Regions from separate parts of the Gilvimarinus sp. 1_MG-2023 genome, predicted to be linked through region 1. Evidence: predicted binding sites of a transcription regulator. Region 1 holds the regulator's gene; the other holds the start of a gene.
The links. The regulator PhoB, encoded in region 1, activates phosphate uptake and scavenging genes when phosphate is short. The targets are predictions, from matches to a motif close to TGTCATAAANNTGTAACA.
Positions count from the first base shown of each region.

Region 2: Q4563_RS06325 (PstS family phosphate ABC transporter substrate-binding protein) is a predicted target of PhoB. The motif match lies at 4,348-4,365, and genes of this name have one in related genera.

Region 1 covers NZ_JAUOSC010000011.1:42,433-48,693, forward strand. Annotated here, with positions in the region: gene Q4563_RS12260 (dihydrouridine synthase) at 1-205, opposite strand, end outside; gene Q4563_RS12265 (cellulase family glycosylhydrolase) at 242-1,219, opposite strand; gene phoR (phosphate regulon sensor histidine kinase PhoR) at 1,380-2,684, opposite strand; gene phoB (phosphate regulon transcriptional regulator PhoB) at 2,742-3,437, opposite strand; gene ubiA (4-hydroxybenzoate octaprenyltransferase) at 3,602-4,459, opposite strand; gene Q4563_RS12285 (chorismate--pyruvate lyase family protein) at 4,460-5,059, opposite strand; gene Q4563_RS23630 (HU family DNA-binding protein) at 5,377-5,511, shown strand; gene Q4563_RS12290 (dicarboxylate/amino acid:cation symporter) at 5,508-6,261, shown strand, end outside.
Region 2 covers NZ_JAUOSC010000003.1:186,041-192,301, reverse strand. Annotated here, with positions in the region: gene petA (ubiquinol-cytochrome c reductase iron-sulfur subunit) at 1-241, shown strand, start outside; gene Q4563_RS06345 (ubiquinol-cytochrome c reductase) at 244-2,301, shown strand; gene Q4563_RS06340 (glutathione S-transferase N-terminal domain-containing protein) at 2,360-2,998, shown strand; gene Q4563_RS06335 (ClpXP protease specificity-enhancing factor) at 3,043-3,441, shown strand; gene Q4563_RS06330 (Yip1 family protein) at 3,609-4,226, shown strand; gene Q4563_RS06325 (PstS family phosphate ABC transporter substrate-binding protein) at 4,420-5,388, shown strand; gene Q4563_RS06320 (ABC transporter permease subunit) at 5,622-6,261, shown strand, end outside.

The DNA of each region.
Region 1 (6,261 bases):
TATCTTCCTCTTCTTTCACAATAGCTTCCAGTACATCTGGCTCGTACTCATCGGGTTTGCGGCCGTGCAAATAAATACGATTTTTGGCTCGTTCAATGGCTTTTTCACGTATTTTACCGGCGTACTTTTGCTTAACCTTGTTATAGGTACGACGCAAAACGTTGCTGCGCTGTTTAGGGTCCAGTTCGTTTTCGGGTAGGCTCATAATCAGTTTGTATGCTCGAGGTCGGGCCGCAAAGCTTTATGGTGCAGGTTCTTGGCTTGTCATGCAATGCCAGTTCGGTGTGACTGCATTGTGTGCTATGGCGTAGGGCTCATCCAACATGATTTCCCGTCCCCACCCGGTTAAGCCCTGTAGGGTGCCGTCGTCGGTCATATCCAAGTGTTGTTGTGGTTTATTGCCGGGGCCCCAAGACCAAGGCATAAAGCCAATGTCAAATTCCAAAGCTGTCTTAATAATGGCTCGATAGGGAATTTCCCCACCGTCGGTGTCGTCCCAGCGGTTGCCAAATTCGCCAATAATAAGGGGTAACCCGGCTTCTACCGATTGTATGATTTCTTGGCGTACGCGCTCGGCGTCGTAACCCCACATCTTTGGCCACCACATATGCACCGATAGCAGAATATTATTCTGTGGGTCAGCGGCCAGTAGGTCTGGGGCGGCAGTTTGCAGAGCGTCAATATCTTTGCCCCACCCCGGCGCATCTATCATGAGTGGAGTTTTATACCCAGCGCTGCGCAACTGTTGTATGGCTTGAGTGTAGCCGTCTATGTATTGCTTCAGGGCAGCCATATCGCCTGCGTTGTTGCCAATATTGACAATGGTATAGGCTTGGTGGCGGGCGACGGTGGCCACAATGTCGGGGCGCAGCCAGTAGTCCACCAGTCCCGTAAGGGTTGACCAGTCGCCATTGGCGTCGTGCACCTCGACAATGGGGAATAATCGTTGCTCGCGGGCATTGCGCAAAACCGTATCCAATTCTTCGGCGGTGCCCTCAACCGTCCAGATAAGTCGCACACTGTTGGCTCCTGTTTTGGCGATCTCGGCAAAGCTCGACAAGCCCGTGCGGTCCATTCGATACACCATGCGGTTGGGGCCCATTAAGACGACGCGCTCGCCACAGGGGGTATAGACAAACCGCTCCTGCACGTTTAGGTGGGTAGCATAGGCCGGCCAAATGGCCAGACAGAGGGCTGTGGTGATCAGAAATCTTCGCATAAAGACTCAATGGTCGGTTAAGTGCCCGCTCGGTCAGTGATTGTCCGGTCGCTATGACCGAATTTATTATTATCTGCCTGACAAAGCAAATGCCTTGGGTTTGTTTGGCCCCGTTCAGGGAAACGCCAATGGGGTTGCAGCTAGTGTAGCGCGAAGTGGGTTATTTGTCCCTAGGCCGCAGGCCGGTGCGGCCATCGTTAGCAGGAAGAATACAGGTGAATACACTGCCTTTACCCACTTCACTGTGAATCTGCAGCTCGGCATCGTGCCGGAGCAAAACATGTTTCACAATGGCAAGGCCAAGGCCGGTGCCGCCGGTTTTACTGTTGCGACTGGCATCCACACGATAAAAACGCTCTGTTAAGTGCGGGATATGTTTAGATTCAAACCCCGCTCCGTTGTCGGTGACCGAAAAATAGATATGCGGGCCGCTGCGCCATAAGCGCATGGCGATTGCGCCTTGTTCAGGGGTGTATTTGACCGCGTTAATGACCAAATTGGAAAAAGCACTGTGCAGTTCTTTTTCGGTGCCGACGACACTGAGCTCTGGCGTCATATCCAGAGTAATGGTTTGCTGTTTGTCGGAGGCCAACACCATGGCTTCGGCTTTGATCGTCTGCAATAGAGGTCCAAGTTCCAGCCGCTTCTGGTTAAAGCCGGTGTCTGTGGTTTCGAGCTTGGAGAGCATAATCAGATCGTTAATCAGCAGTGACATGCGTTTCGATTGCTGCTGCATTTGTTCAAATGGCCGGCTCCAGGCGGGGGTGGTATTGTTGTCGGCCATGGTTTCGAGGTAGCCGCTAATCACCGTTAACGGGGTTCGTAATTCGTGCGACACATTGGCGACAAAATCCTTGCGCATCTGCTCCAAATGGAAAATCTGAGTAATGTCGCGCACAACGATAAGGCGTTCATTCTTACCAAAACGGGTGATTTGAAACTGCAGTCGCTTATCGGGAAAGCGTGGCGAGGGAATATCCAGCGGCTCGCTATAATCACCTTGCTCAAAGTGATCGACAAAACGTGGATCGCGTATAAAATTCACCACTGACTGGCCCTGATCGGAGTTGTAAAACCCAAGCAGTCGCTGCGCGGCTGGGTTCCACCAGTCTAGCTGGCCACGCCAGTCGAGTAATATCACCCCGTCCTTTAGGGCGGAGGTGGTTTCCTGAACACGGTTGATCACCGCTTGCAGATTGTTTTTTTCGCGCTTCTGGCGGCGCTGTAGGTGATAGATAGCGTCAAAAACCTCCCCCCAAAGTCCGGTGGACTCGGGAGGCTGACTTTTGCGCTTGCCTTGCAGCCAAATACTCAGACGCAGCATTTGCCAGAGGTTCCAACCTGTGTACCAAGCGGTGGCAAGCAGCAGTGTGATGGCTAATTGATCGACCAGCAGACCGATAATAGACGCCATCGCAATCAACAGCAGCAGGCGTTTAACTTCGGCGTGAAATCCTTGCAACAAATGATAACCTTACTGACGGGGCAGCTCTGTGTGGCGCGGGTTTACGAGCCGCGATTATTAGCCGACCTTAGTGGAAAATCGATAGCCTGTACCGCGTACGGTCTGTACCAGGTTTTCGTGTTGATCTACGGTTAACGCTTTGCGCAGACGACGAATATGGACATCGACCGTGCGCTCTTCCACGTAAACATTACCACCCCACACGTGATCCAACAATTGGCCGCGGGTATAAGCTCGCTCTTGATGGGTCAGAAAAAATTGCAACAGCCGAAACTCGGTAGGCCCCATATCCACTTCGCGCTCATTGATGGTGACGCGATGGCTGGCGGGATCCAGGCACAACCCCTGAACCTTAATGGGTTTGCCGCTGGATTGGGGGTCGGTGCGGCGCAAAACTGCTTTGAGGCGTGCTACCAGTTCGCGTGGAGAGAAAGGCTTGGTGATGTAATCATCGGCACCCACTTCCAACCCCTGAATTTTATTATCTTCCTCGCCTTTAGCGGTCAGCATAATAATGGGAATGTTAGCGGTGACCTCATCGCGCTTTAACCGGCGCGCCAACTCAATACCACTGGTGCCGGGCATCATCCAGTCCAATAATATGAGATCGGGTTTTTCATCCACAATCAGGCCGTGAGCATCCTGTGCGTTACTGGCCTCTAGGCAGCGGTATTCCGCCATTTCCAGAGCGATACGCAGCATATCGCGAATGGCGGATTCGTCATCAACGATGAGAATGGTACGACTTGTCATAGTGCCTGCCTGTGATCCATTAAAATACGGAAAGATAAAATCTCAATGTCGGAACGGTCATTAATGACCAAGGTGCGTTAACCGACGGCGCAAGCGTATTTAATGTATTAATTGTTGCATATTTATGACAGTAACGGGATCGATTTGCCACAATGTGGTGTTTTCTATAAAGGTAGCTGACCGGCAATGATGCCTAGCAGTATGGCCAGCTGTGCCCAGTGGTTGTTTAAGAACGCTTTAAAGCACTGGCTGCGTTGACGATACCGAATCAGTCGCTGCTGGTAAATAAACAGGGCGCTCGCCGTGGCAACGCCAAGATAATAAAGTGCATTGAGCTCAAATCGAGGGGCCATCATTAACAGGCCACCCACGACTAGAATTTGCAAGGTGGCGGTAATCAGTCGATCTTGCTCGCCAAATAAGACGGCTGTGGATTTGATGCCTATTTGAATATCATCATCCCGATCCACCATAGCGTAAAAAGTATCGTAGACCATGGTCCAGATAACCACAGTGAAGTACACCAGCCAGGCCTCTACCGGCACCGTTTCTTGCACGCTGGCAAAGGCCATGGGAATACTCCAGGCAAACGCTGCTCCCAATATCAGTTGTGGCAAATGGGTATAGCGCTTCATAAAGGGGTAAACACTGGCGAGAACGAGTGCGCCGACGGCCAGCAACATCGTTAATGTATTGGTCAGTAATACTAAAATGATGGCAATAAACACCAGCGCAGCGAAGCCTGCCCAGGCTTCACTTAGTTGCAGCTGGCCGAGAGCCAGAGGTCGGTCTTGAGTGCGCTTTACATGACCATCCAATTTGCGGTCGGCAATATCGTTAATGATACAGCCAGCCGAGCGCATTACGATTGCCCCCAAGCTAAATATGATCAGCAGGTCAATTCTCGGCGTCCCATCACTGGCCAACCAGAGCGCCCATAGAGTGGGCCATAACACCAACAACCAGCCAATCGGACGATTGAGCCTTGTTAATTGCACGAACAGCATCAGTCGGTTACGCATTTAGTCTGTCCTGGTCAGAGTGTGTTCAAAGGCGGGCAGAAAAATCTCGCTCACCAGTAGTTTCTTGTTGTGCAAAGTAAACACCGAGCGGCGGCCCCAAAGTGCGCTTGAGCCCTGTAACGCCTCGGGCACCAACCCAGTTGGGGGCAGCAGTGCCAATTGTAACGCTGAGCGGCCCAGCTGAGCATGGCTAAATAAATAGCCACCTAGGGGGCGGCGGCCCAAATGGCGAAGATGTTTGAGTGGTCCCTTAAGGCTGGTGGCGGGAAATAAGCTGCGGGCAAACACCCAGGGCTGCTGTTGTGGCCCGCGCAGTATCACCTCGCGCACCAAGCATGCACTATGCGGGGCAATACCCAAAGTGTTGGCCTCGCTCAAGCTTGGCCTGCCCCACCCCTGTTGCACTATGTGCACACTGATTGGCTTGCCGCCCAGTTGGTTTAAGCGGGCGGTCAGGGAGCTCGGGTCGGTCAGCCAAGAGCGAAGATGACTGGGTAGTTGAAAACAGCGACCTGTGTTTTGCCACAGCCCAAATCCGCCCCGTCGCAAAGGGTATAAGCGCGATATTAAGTGGCGACAATCGGTGGCATACAGAGACAACACAAACCCCAGCAAAGCTCAGTGACAACGGCGGCTATTCTAACAGCCCCTGTTACTGGCGTGATAGCGTTGTATGCTTTACCGCGGGCTTAGGCCTTGGTTTAATGGCGCATCGTTTACATCAATGGGGTTTAGGTGTGAATAATAATGGAGAATTATAAAAAATGCCGGCTGGCTATAGAAGAAGAGTCCAATACTTATGAAAAGAGCAGAGTGGGTCGTGGTCAATGGTGCAGTTATCGGGTTAACGCCTATCGCGGCGAACGAGCTAGTTGGCAAAGCTGGGCCTCTATTGGGTTCCCGCTGTGCCGGGCATTGTGACTTTTAAGGTCAGTCACCGAATCGATCGCCATCCGCGTACCGGTGATATTATTCAGGTGCCAGATTGGCACACTATTACATATCGGCCTGTGCATACTTTGCGCAGCGCAGTTCAGGAGTTATTTCTGTGAGTTTAACAAAACGAATACTTATCGCCATGGTGCTCGGCATCTTGTCCGGGCTCGGTTTAAATGCACTGTCGGGCGGGGCGGACAACAGCTGGGTTCAAGTCTTTTTAGTGGATGGTGTGTTTGACGCGGTGGGTAGTATTTTTATTGCCTCGCTGAAATTATTGGTTGTGCCATTGGTATTTGTGTCGCTGGTGTGTGGCACCTCGGCGCTCGGAAATCATGCCCGCATGGGCTCATTGGCGATCAAAACCATTGGTCTGTATTTGATCACTACCGCTATTGCGATCAGTCTAGCCATTACGGTAGCCACTTTAATAGCCCCGGGGGAGGGCATTGAACCGGACGTTACGTCGGTAGCGATTACCCCTCAAGCACCGTCAATCAAAGAGACGTTGGTCAATATCTTTCCCGACAACCCGGTGCAGGCCATGGCCGAGGGCAATATGCTGCAAGTGATTGTGTTCTCGGTTCTACTCGGAATTGCCATTTCTCGCAGTGGTGACAGTGCCAGGCCCATGGTTGAGTTTTTTAACAACCTCAATCAGGTGGTCATGAAGATGGTGCTGATACTGGTGCACTTTGCGCCCTATGGGGTCTTTTGTTTACTGGCTAAATTGTTTGCCGGTGAGGGCATTGGGGTGATTCGCAACCTGGCCTGGTACTTTGGCACCGTGGTGGCGGTGCTGATGATTCAGTGTTTTATTGTTTACCCCGGCTTGTTAAAACTCTTGGCTGGGCTAAACCCCCTGC
Region 2 (6,261 bases), on a different contig from region 1:
GATTCTATTGGGGCTCTGTACCCATTTGGGGTGTGCTCCGATGTTCCGCCCCGATGTTGGCGCTCAAGATTTGGGTGGCGACAAGTGGCAGGGTGGCTTCTTCTGCCCGTGTCACGGTTCTAAATTCGACTTGGCGGGTCGTGTGTTCAAAGGTGTACCTGCTCCGATTAATCTGGAAGTTCCCCCCCACGCCTACGATGGCGATGATTGGGTAACGATTGGCGTGGATCAGGAGGCCTAAACATGAATTGGATGAAAGGATTGTGGACTTGGGTTGACGCCCGTCTGCCCGTGCAGCGCGCTTGGGATACCCATATGGGTAAATACTATGCGCCGAAAAACTTTAACTTTTGGTATTTCTTTGGTGTGCTGTCGATTCTGGTGCTGGTTAATCAGCTGATCACCGGTATCTGGCTGACCATGAACTACACCCCGAGTGCCGAAGAAGCCTTTGCCTCGGTCGAGTACATTATGCGCGATGTCGATTACGGCTGGATTCTGCGCTATATGCACTCCACGGGCGCCTCTGCCTTCTTTGTTGTGGTCTACCTGCACATGTTCCGCGGTTTGATGTACGGCTCTTACAAAGCGCCACGCGAGCTCGTTTGGATTTTTGGTATGACCATCTACCTGGTGCTGATGGCCGAAGCGTTTATGGGTTACGTTCTCCCCTGGGGGCAGATGTCCTATTGGGGTGCGCAAGTAATCGTATCTCTGGTGGGGGCTATCCCGGTTGTGGGTGAGTCTCTGGTGGAGTGGATTCGCGGTGACTACCTGATCTCGGGCATTACCCTGAACCGATTCTTCGCCTTGCACGTAGTGGCCTTGCCGATTGTGCTATTGGGCTTAGTGGTACTGCACTTGCTGGCTCTGCACGAAGTGGGCTCTAACAACCCCGACGGCATCGAAATTAAGAAAAACAAAGACGAAAACGGCATTCCTAAAGACGGCGTGGCTTTCCACCCCTTCTACACTGTGCACGATCTTGTGGGCGTTTCGGTCTTCCTGTTTGTGTTCTGCTTTGTCATGTTCTTTATGCCAGAGATGGGCGGGTTCTTCCTGGAATACGCCAACTTTGAAGAAGCGAACAACTTAAAGACTCCTGCGCATATTGCTCCGGTGTGGTACTTCACGCCTTTCTACGCAATTTTGCGGGCGATTAACTTTCCGATTGGTCCTTTGGATGCCAAGTTCCTCGGTCTGGTTGCCATGGGTGCTGCTATCGCGATCTTATTTGTGCTGCCATGGCTGGATCGCAGCCCGGTTAAGTCAATGCGCTACAAAGGCAACTTTAGCCGTATTGCGCTGATTGTGTTTGCGGCCGCTTTTGTGATTCTGGGTTACCTTGGTGTGAAATCACCGACTCCAGGCCGTACTTACTTAGCACAGGCGTGTACCTTCCTGTACTTCGCCTATTTTATCGGTATGCCATTTTGGACCCGACGGGAAAAAACCTTGCCGGAGCCTAAGCGTGTGCAGATGAAAGGTTTACCTCTGCACTTGGTGCTCGGTGGTTTTGCCCTGTTTGTCTTCCTGGTTGTTGTACCCATTAAAGCGGTTGGTGCCGAAGGCAGCTTTGCCTGCGGTGCTGTCCCGTGCGATACCATGGAGCCCGATTTGGAAAACAAGGCATCGCTACAGCGCGGTGCCAAGTATTTCGTCAACTATTGTATGGGGTGTCACTCGGCCAAGTTCTCTCGCTATCAGCGAGTGGCCGATGATCTGGATATTCCACACGACTTGATGATGGATAACATGGTGTTTGGCGCCGATGATAAGCGTGTGGGTGATTTGATGAAAAATGCCATGAGCGCCGACTTGGGAAAGCAGTGGTTTGGTGCAGCCCCACCGGACTTAACCTTGGTGGCTCGCGCTCGTTCACCTGAGTGGCTGTATACCTATCTGCGCAACTTCTATAAAGATGAGGAGCGCCCACTGGGTGTTAATAACCGAGTCTTTGCTAACGTGGGTATGCCCCATGTAATGATGGAGCTGCAAGGGCTATTGGAGTGTGGCGCCGGTCCTAAATTGGATTCACACGGTCATACCGAGCGCGATGACCTAGGTAATCCTGTCATAGAAGAACACTGCGGTGCACTGGTTGAAGGTGAGACCAAAGGCAGTATGACTGGTGAAGAGTTTGATCGGGCTATGTTTGATCTGGTCAACTTTCTTGAGTATGTGGCCGAGCCATCGCAGTTAGATCGCAAACGTATTGGCGTGTTTGTACTGCTGTTTATTTGTGTATTGTTTATATTTACCTACCTGCTCAATCGTGAATACTGGAAAGGTATTCATTGATTACATGGGCGAGTTTAAGCTCGCCCTTCGTTTTACATTTAATTGTTGAGGTGACCTAATGGGTGTTGTGACTAAGCGCTCATCCATGACTTTATTTTCTGGCCCAAGTGATCATTACAGTCATCGAGTACGCATTGTACTGGCTGAAAAAGGTGTTTCAGTAGATACAGTGGAAGTGGATACCGATAGTAAGCCCCGTGAGTTGGCGGATTTAAACCCCTATAATTCACTGCCTACATTGGTGGATCGAGACTTATCGCTCTATGAGTCGAAAGTTATCATGGAATACTTGGACGAGCGCTTTCCGCACCCGCCATTGCTACCTGTTTATCCGGTTGCACGGGCGCAGAGCCGTCTTTGGATGTATCGGTTAGAGCGCGATTGGGCGCCCAAAGTCGATGCAATATTGCAAGACCCTAACGGTACTAACTCCGACAAAGTTCGTAAGGACCTGCTGGATAGCCTGTTAAGTATTGCGCCGATCTTTAGTGAAATGCCATTCTTTATGAGTGACGAATTCACTATTGTCGACTGCTGTTTGGGGCCTATCTTGTGGCGCTTGGAAATGCTCGGGGTCGCTATACCGAATACCCGCCAAAGTCAGCCTTTAACGCAGTATATGGAGCGCTTGTTCAGTCGCGACTCTTTCCAGCAGAGCCTAACCGAAGCCGAGCGAGAGATGCGCGCAGCGGCTTAAATTCGTGGCAGCTAACCCTGCCCTTTGTAAACAGAGGTATTGATATGTCCATGAGTTCCAGACGCCCGTATATGCTTCGTGCACTTTACGAGTGGATCGTGGATAACAGTTGTACACCCTATGTTTTGGTCAATGCCAAAGCCACCGGGGTGGAGGTGCCTCTGGAGCATGTGAATAAAGATGGGCAAATTGTACTCAATATATCGCCTACCTCGGTAGTGGATTTGGATTTAGGTTTGGAGAGTGTGTCGTTCTCGGCGCGCTTTGGCGGTGTGCCTCGCGATTTATTTATTCCTATTTACGCGGTTTTGGGAATTTATGCCCGAGAAAATGGCCAAGGAATAGTTTTTGAGGCCGAGCCCGAACCACCCACACCACCTGAACCTACCCAGCCGGAAGGTGATAGTGATGCGAAACGACCCAGCTTACGGGTAGTGAAGTAACAAAAGGCGCTTAGGCGCCTTTTTTGTTTGTGATATATATTTTTCTCTATTTAAAAGCGACAGTTATATAGCGATTTCTTATTTGTTGCTGTTGCACAGCCCTTGTTATCTTTGACCTACAGACAGTGTTTCGAATAATAAGAACGACCGAAGTAGGAGTAGTAATTATGGCAATGTTCCAACACACCTTGGGTATTTTCACCAACCCTGACCGCGAGTGGCAACGTATTCGCAGTGAAGAGCAGAGCTTCTTTCGTGTCTATTGGACCCACGTACCTCTGTTAGCTCTAATACCGGTTATTTGCGCCTATTTTGGTGTGACTCAACAGGGGTGGAGTATTGGCAATGGCGGTGTGGTCAAGCTGACCTCTGACAGTGCGCTGATCCTGTGTGGCTTTGCGTATCTTGCCCAATTGGCTGCCGTCTATATTCTGGGAGAGTACATCAACTGGATGAGTCAGAGCTTTGGCGTATCGGATGAGCCCAATAAGCGTCACTATGAGGGCACCGCACTGGCAGTGTATTCCGCCGCTCCGATGATGCTGGCGGGCGTGGTTCTGCTATGGCCGGAACTGTGGCTGGTAGCGGGCGTTTTCATTGCGGCAGCATGTTACTCCATTTATTTGATTTATGAGGGTATTCCTATCTTGATGAATATCCCCCAGGAGCGCGGCTTTATCTACGCCAGCTCTGTTATTACCGTTGGCTTGGTGCTGGCTATCGTGGTGATGGTAGCCACCGTTATTGTCTGGGCTTCAGGCATGGGACCAATCTATGTAAGTTGATGCATTTTTAGAACGACAAATTCTATATGCGACTTAAAAGCGGCTCCGGCCGCTTTTTTGTTGACCCTGCAATAGTAACTGCTGGTTAGGGTTACCGGAATGTGACAGTTTCTTTACCGGCTGTCACATAACTGTCATAAACCCTCGATAGAGTGCGCCCAATGACCAAGTGGACTCAACCGAGGAATCATCCATGAACGTAAAAACATTCATCAAGAGCTTGACGGTAGCCGCTTCGCTGACCTGTGCGCCAGTGTTTGCCGATGTAGACCCCAACTTAGAAGATTACCAAACCACCTCCGGTATCTCGGGCAACATCAGCAGTATCGGTTCCGATACCCTGAATAACCTGATGACCCTGTGGGCGGAAGAGTTCGCCAAATTTTACCCTAACGTCAATATTCAAATTCAAGGTGCTGGTTCATCGACCGCTCCCCCCGCACTGACCGAAGGCACTGCCAACTTTGGCCCGATGAGCCGCGAAATGAAAAGCTCAGAGATTCAGTCCTTTGAGGCGCACTTCGGTTACAAGCCCACCGCTGTGCCCGTTGCAATCGATGTGGTTGCGGTTTACGTAAACAAAGACAACCCGATTGAAGGGTTGACCATGGCTCAGGTGGATGCCATTTTTTCTGCGACGCGCAGCTGTGGTCACAATGAGGATATTACCCGCTGGGGGCAGGTTGGCCTGGAAGGCAATTGGGAGAACCGCGATTTTACAATTTACAGCCGCAACGCGGTGTCAGGTACTTACGGCTACTTTAAAGATATCGCCCTGTGTGGTGGAGACTTTAAGGCCAGCATCAACGAGCAACCGGGCTCGGCCTCTGTCGTTCAGGGCGTGAGTGAATCGATTAACGGCATTGGTTACTCGGGTATTGGTTATGTGACTTCTAGTGTACGTGCCTTGCCTCTGGCCGCCGAAGAAGGCATGCCTTATGCGCCAGCGGACGCCGAGCACTCGGCCGATGGCAGCTACCCAATGGCGCGCTTCCTCTACGTTTACATTAACAAGCACCCCAACCGCGATCTCGACCCTATGCAAGCGGAGTTCCTGAAAATGGTGACTTCTAAGCAAGGGCAAGAGGTTGTTGTACGCGACGGTTATATCCCATTACCAGCCGCTGTTGCAGAGCGTGTTCACAAAGAGTTAGGCCTGTAATTTACAGCTTGCCAGACGTCTAATAATGCGCCTCCGGGCGCATTATTACTTTGTAACAAAAATGTCATAAATCGTTGCTACGATCGCCGCCGATGGCAAAGTAAACGCGGCGTACCACGTCTAAACATCCGGTCAACATAATCAGGAACCAGACTATGAGCGAGACATCTCCCGCTGTGAACGGGACAGAGAGTCTGATGCCAAGTGCCAGTGAAAGGGCTAGGCTGCGAAACGTGAGGCGCCTTAAGGATAGTATATCCAAATGGGGCATCACGACAGCGGGCTTGGCGGTTGTAGGTGCTCTCGGCCTAATCTTTTTCTACTTATTTTCCGAAGTCTTTCCCCTGATGAAAGACGCCGATGTGAACGTGATTGAGAGTTATCCGGTCAGTCAGGTGAGCAGCGCCGACAATCGCCATATGGTGTTGGAGCGCTACGAGCAGATTGGCGCCTCTCTAACCAGCGCTGGCAGCGTCGAGTTTTTTGCCGCCGACCAAGGTAAGACCATGTCCCGCACGCAGTTACCTCTGCCGGCGGGTGCGAAGGTTACCAGTGTGGGTACCAGTACACCCAATGAACGCCTGGCGGCTTACGGCTTATCCAGCGGTGAAATGCTCGTAACGCGCATTGACTACTCACTGTCCTATCCCAACGATCAGCGCAAAATTACCCCAGAAGTGGTGTTCCCTCTAGGAGAGGCGCCTATCGCACTGGACCCGCAAGGGCAGAGTTTGCGCGCTGTGGCCGTGCAAGCCACCGGACGCGGACATGTGCTGGCCGGTATTACGGCAGATAATCGTATTCAACTGGGGGTCTACACCAGCCGAACGAATATGATCACAGGCAAAGTAAGTACTAGCGGTAAAGTCTATA